2 regions of the Faecalicatena orotica genome follow, and region 2 is predicted to be linked to the other one. Evidence: predicted binding sites of a transcription regulator. Region 2 holds the regulator's gene; the other holds the start of a gene.
What was found. Region 2 encodes HrcA, which represses chaperone genes, less so after heat shock. Its sites were predicted from a motif close to TGTTAGCACTCNNNNNNNNNGAGTGCTAACA; they were not measured.
Positions count from the first base shown of each region.

Region 1: the regulator HrcA is predicted to act here: its motif matches at 1,753-1,783, upstream of ABIN22_RS10465 (co-chaperone GroES).

Region 1 is NZ_CAJJZH010000004.1:207,548-210,861, reverse strand. Features, by position in the region: gene groL (chaperonin GroEL) at 1-1,329, opposite strand, end outside; gene ABIN22_RS10465 (co-chaperone GroES) at 1,440-1,727, opposite strand; gene ABIN22_RS10460 (hypothetical protein) at 1,881-2,207, opposite strand; gene codY (GTP-sensing pleiotropic transcriptional regulator CodY) at 2,307-3,086, opposite strand; gene topA (type I DNA topoisomerase) at 3,202-3,314, opposite strand, start outside.
Region 2 is NZ_CAJJZH010000003.1:488,969-492,282, reverse strand. Features, by position in the region: gene dnaK (molecular chaperone DnaK) at 1-483, opposite strand, end outside; gene grpE (nucleotide exchange factor GrpE) at 513-1,220, opposite strand; gene hrcA (heat-inducible transcriptional repressor HrcA) at 1,248-2,297, opposite strand; gene hemW (radical SAM family heme chaperone HemW) at 2,502-3,314, opposite strand, start outside.

The DNA of each region.
Region 1 (3,314 bases), on a different contig from region 2:
CAGAACTACCTTGGCACCTGTCTTCTCATCCCCGTCAAGAGTCTCAGCAAGGGCTGCAACCTCTTTTGCTGCGTGGATATATGCGGATCCGCCTCCTGCAATGATTCCTTCTTCTACAGCCGCTCTTGTAGCGTTCAGGGCATCTTCCATACGAAGCTTCGCTTCTTTCATCTCTGTCTCAGTTGCAGCTCCTACACGGATAACTGCTACACCGCCAGCAAGTTTGGCAAGTCTTTCCTGTAATTTCTCTTTATCGAAATCAGATGTTGTCTCTTCAATACCTTTTTTGATCTGTGCAACTCTGTCTTCAATTGCTTTCTTATCTCCGCAACCATCAACGATAACTGTGTTTTCCTTCTGAACCTTAACAGATTTTGCACGTCCAAGCTGATCCATTGTAGCTTCTTTCAGGTCCATTCCAAGTTCATCGGAAATCACCTGTCCGCCTGTCAGGATTGCGATATCCTGCAGCATTTCTTTTCTTCTGTCACCATATCCAGGTGCTTTTACAGCTACTACATTGAATGTTCCGCGCAGTTTGTTCACGATCAGAGTCGTCAGGGCCTCTCCTTCGATATCTTCAGCGATAATCAGAAGTCTTGCTCCTGACTGGACGATCTGCTCTAACAGAGGCAGGATATCCTGAATGTTAGAAATCTTCTTGTCTGTGATCAGAATATATGGATCTTCCAGATTAGCTTCCATCTTCTCCATGTCTGTAGCCATATATGCGGAAATATATCCACGGTCGAACTGCATACCTTCTACAAGATCAAGCTCTGTCAGCATTGTCTTGGATTCTTCGATTGTGATAACTCCATCGTTAGAAACCTTATCCATAGCATCGGCTACCATCTGGCCTACGGAATCATCCCCTGAAGATACGGCTGCAACTCTTGCGATCTGCTCTTTATCTTTCACTTTGCTGCTCATCTTTGCGATTGCTTCAACTGCAACATCTGTTGCTTTCTTCATACCTTTACGAAGAACGATCGGGTTAGCACCTGCTTCAAGATTCTTCATTCCTTCATGAACCATAGCCTGTGCAAGTACTGTAGCTGTTGTTGTTCCGTCACCTGCTACATCATTTGTTTTGGAAGCTACTTCTTTAATCAGCTGTGCCCCCATATTTTCAAATCCGTCTTCCAGTTCGATCTCTTTCGCAATTGTTACACCGTCATTTGTGATAAGCGGTGCTCCGAATGATTTGTCAAGTACGACGTTTCTTCCTTTTGGTCCTAATGTTACTCTTACTGTATCAGCCAGCTGGTTAACGCCTCTTTCCAATGCTGCTCTGGCTTCTGATCCGTATTTAATTTCCTTTGCCATGTCTGTCACTCCTCTTTCTTTTCTTCTATTCTTTTACTGAAATCTTCTTTTCTGGTTATTCTCTGTCCGCTTCCGGTTCGTATACCGCCGCTAAAGCGGCCCGGGATATTCTATGCTTCTACGATTGCAAGGATATCGCTCTGCTTAACAATGATATATTCCTCTTTGTCGAGTTCTACATCTGTTCCTGCATATTTGGAATAGATTACTTTATCCCCAACCTTAACCTGCATCGTCACTTCTTTTCCATCTATATTTCCACCAGGACCCACTGCGATAACTTCTGCCTCCTGTGGCTTTTCTTTAGCCTGGCCCGGCAGGACGATACCTGATTTTGTTGTCTCTTCTGCTTCTACCTGTTTTAATACAATCTTGTCACCCAATGGTACTAATTTCATAGTAATTCCTCCTTGTTTTTCGTTTTATTAGCACTCATTTCTTTTGAGTGCTAACCTCATGAATATAAAATAGCACTCTGTTTCCATTTTGTCAACAGAGTTTCTAATTTTTTATATTTAGTTTATAAACATAAAAATCTTATGTTACCAGTTTTACTTTCTTTTTACAGGGCGTTTCACACCGGATACATTGTAGAATCCATTTTTAATCTTAAACACGATCATATCACCGTGCTCGCATTGATAGCGCTCTTTTACGACTCCCGTACAGTAAAGCAGTTCTTTCTTTGTGGAAATGTAACACTGATACTTGGCATCTAGTGAAATAGCTGTCAGCTGGTCTTCCTTCAGCAGCAAGTATATATAGTCTTCCTCCAAATCATACTTAAAAACCTGACAATGATGTGATGTATCATCAAAAATACCGTCTGCTGAAATCACACTCTCCATCTGCAAATCTACCGGGTTTCCTTCATACATTATATTATGCCTCCTGTTCTTTTATTAATCTGGAAACAGAAAGGGCATCAGCTGCCTGATACCCTTTCGATTATCCCATCCACTGATAAGAATAAACTTTTATAAACGTTCTTTTTTAATCTTTTCCAATTCTGTAAAAACATAATCATTGAGCACCTTGATATAGGTTCCCTTCATCCCGGAAGAACGTGACTCAATGACTCCTGCACTTTCAAATTTGCGAAGTGCATTTACAATCACGGACCTTGTGATTCCCACACGGTCTGCGATCTTACTGGCAACAAGAATTCCTTCTGTTCCATCTAATTCTTCAAAAATATGAATAATTGCTTCAAGTTCGGAGAATGAGAGTGTGCTTATTGCAGACTGTACAATATGCTCTTTTCTTGTCTCTTCCGCGCTCTCTTCATTCACAGAGCGGAGCATCTCAAGTCCCACCACTGCTGTTCCATACTCACTCAGGATAATATCGTCAATTTCATAGACAGAGTTCTGCTTATAAATAAACAGGGTCCCTAGTCTCTCACCTGCAATGTCGATCGGTGTAATAATTGCCTGGTAACCTTTAACGCTGTCTGCCGAAAATCCCAGTGTCTCCAGATTCACATTCTCTTTCGTGGACAGGATGTTTAAAAGCCGTTCATTCAGCATTTCATCAATATGGGATCCCACAGACTCCGTAATCAGTTCTTTGATCCCGTCTACTTCTAAACACTTACTGACCCCCAGGATCTTTCCTTTCTTACTTACTACAAGCACATTGGAATTCAAAATCTCCGTAAGGACGGCACATATATCATTGAAAACCACCTTACTGGAATTATTGTTATGCAGTAACTTATTAATCTTTCTCGTTTTATCCAATAACTGTACGCTCATAAATTTCCTCCAATTCTAATTGTATATACAAATCTTCCCAATTTCCTCGATATAGATATGTTATCATACAACTTTCGAATTATCAACGTAATTTATCTAATTCTTTTCTATAATTCTAATTCTTTTTCAAATTTCGGACATAACCGCATTTTTCATCCGCACAAACTAGCTTATTCCCCTTTTCAACCATATAGTTTCCACATTCCGGACACTTCTCTTTCGATGGTT
Region 2 (3,314 bases):
TTTTTCGTTGTCCAGACCATATGCCAGAGCTGCTGCTGTAGGCTCGTTGATGATTCGTTTTACATCCAGACCTGCAATCTTACCTGCATCTTTTGTAGCCTGACGCTGTGCATCGTTGAAATATGCAGGAACAGTGATTACTGCCTCTGTTACTTTCTCTCCCAGATATCCTTCTGCATCTGCTTTTAATTTCTGAAGGATCATAGCGGAAATCTCCTGCGGAGAATACTTCTTGTCATCAATCGTTACTTTATAATCTGTACCCATCTCTCTTTTAATAGAAGAGATTGTCTTGTCTGCATTTGTAACTGCCTGACGTTTTGCAGGCTCACCTACCAGACGTTCTCCCGTCTTTGTAAATGCTACTACTGACGGTGTTGTCCTTGCTCCTTCTGTATTAGCGATAACGGTTGGCTGTCCACCTTCCATAACAGCTACACAGCTGTTTGTTGTACCTAAGTCAATACCAATTATTTTGCCCATAATCAAATCCTCCTGAATTATTCATTAAATTAATTTGCAACTTTTACCATACTATGTCTCACTACACTTTCACGGTATGTGTAGCCCTTCTGGAATTCTTCGGCCACCGTGTTCTCTCCGAATTCTTCATCCTCAACATGCATCACAGCGTTGTGGTAATCCGGGTTGAACTCATTTCCGACCGCCTCGATCGGCTTTACACCAATCTCTTCCAGTGTAGTCATCAGCTGTTTATAAATCTTCTCCATTCCTTCCGCAAAAGGATTGGCCTTGTCTTCCTCTGGCACAGCTGCCAGGCCGCGTTCAAAATTATCAACGACCGGAAGAATCTTTTCTATGATATCTTTCGCACCTATCTCATACATCTGGGATTTCTCCTTTTCTGTACGTTTGCGGAAGTTATCAAACTCAGCCATCTGACGAGTGAGCCGGTCAGTCAGCTCTTCAATCTTCTCGTCTTTTTTATCTTTCTTATTCTTTCTGCCAAACAGTTTCTTTTCTTTGCCGGATTTTTCTTTATCATCATCCGCTGCTTCTTCCTCAGCCGCAGGTTCTTCTGCGTCCTCTGATGCATCTGCTTCGTCATCCTCTGAAGCGTCTTCCATTTCTTCGGCCTCTTCTGTCTGTTCTTCGGCCTCAGACTGTTCGTCCGTCCGGGCTGCCTGTTCCTCAGCCTCTTTCGCGGCCTTTGCTTTCGCCTCTTCCACCGCTTCTTTTATCATATCTTCTTTGCTCATATTTTCTTCCACCAGCTATTCACCTTCCTATTCTTTTGGATCTTTGTAATAAATTGCATCCAACTCGTTCTGCAGAGTCTTCAGCGTCTTCATGACATGTTCATAATCCATACGTTTTGGACCGATGATACCGATCGTACCCTTCATGCCCTCGCCCAATTCGTAGGTCGCTGTCACAACACTGCAGTCCTTCATGGTCTTCACCGGTGCTTCATCTCCGATGTATACCTGAATTCCATGACTGTCTTCACTGGCAAGGGTCTCTGTAACAAGTTCCGCCAGCTGCTGCTTTTCTTCAAATGCACTGATAATCTCCTGTGCACTCTCTTTATCACTCAGTTCCGGATACTTAAAAATGTTGGTAGCCCCGCTCGTGTAGATCTCCATATCTTCGTCCACATGTATGACTTCCGCTACCGCATCCAGAACATCGCTGATGACCTGGCTGTGAATACCTGCCTGCTCTTTCAGCTTTGCGATCAGCCCCAGGTTGATCTCTTCTATAGACATTCCATTCAATGTCGTGTTCAGCAGCATATTCAGCTTAAACAAATGTTCATTACTTAAGGTTTCACCGACTTCGATGATCTTATTCTTGATGACATTCCCGTTCATCACGATCACAGCTACAATCTGTTCCTCATCCACCTGTGAAAGCTGGATGAACTTCAGCTTATTCCGGCTGTTAACCGGTGCGGATACCATCGTTGCATAGTTCGTATTCGCCGCCAGAACCTTCGCCGCCTGCTTCAGAACTTTATCTACCTTATCCGTCTTCTCTAGCATCACATTGCGAAGCTCCAGAATCTCCTGCTCCTTCTCTTCCATCAGCATATCCACATAAAAGCGGTATCCTTTATCAGAAGGAATACGTCCTGCGGACGTGTGGGGCTGGAAAATATATCCCAGATCCTCCAGGTCTGCCATCTCATTACGGATCGTAGCTGAACTTAAATTCAAGTCCGTGTATTTGGAAAGAGTTCTTGAACCAACCGGCTCTCCTGTCTCCAGATAGTTCTGAATGATCGCTTTTAAAATAACCATCTTTCTCTCACTCAGTTCTGTGATTCCTGCCATAGGCCCTCCTTTCCACCGCAGAGTACTGTTTTCTCTGCTTATTAGCACTCTTTAGTTTTGAGTGCTAACACCTTACGTATATTAAGATAGCACCCTGATTTCTTTTTGTCAACACTCTTTATATATTTTTCATACTTTTTATATTTTATATAAAATGATAAGCAAAAGAGCATCCGGCCGGCACTTCTGCCGGCAGAACACTCTCTAATCTGTGACTGGATCAAGAAATTCTACAAAGACAGTGTTGCTAACGTCAATCCCCCGTTCTGTCAGCCTTACTGCATCGGCTGTAACTTCCAGTAATCCCTCGCTTTTCAGTTTTTCCAGTTCTTTCCCATATATGTCGAATATACTTTTTCCGAACGTTTCCATAAACCCCTGTACGGAAATACCTTCCGTCTTACGCAGGCCGAGAAACATATGTTCTTCAATCTCATCTGAAAGAGATAACTCCTCTATATCTTCTCTTATCTCTTCTTTTTTCTGTACCTTATATATATATGTTTCCAGATCCGCTGTATTGTGATACCTCTGATGCCCGATCAGGGAGGAAGCCCCCAGACCGATTCCGAGATACTGCTTTCTTTCCCAGTACCCCAGATTATGGCGGCATGCAAAACCTTCTTTTGCATAATTAGAGATTTCATATCTCTTGTATCCATATCCGGCTAACAGATCTGCTGTCATTTCATATATCTTTCTTTCTGTATCCTCATCCGGGAGGCCCGGCATATCCGCGGATGCACAATCCCGGGCCGTCCCGGAACCGTCTTTACGGCATTCGCCGTAATAATCATAGAAAGGGGTGCCTTCTTCTATAATCAGGCTGTAAGCGGATATATGCTCCGGCCCCAGCCCGGCGATGCTGGTCAGTGTATGGCTCCAGCTTCCCACTGTCTGTCCCGGAACCGCCGAGATCAGGTCGATATTAATATTCTCGAATCCCTGAGCCCTTGCGGTCCTGTATGTCTCCAGAAATTCCTCATATGTGTGGATTCTTCCCAGCAGTTTCAACTC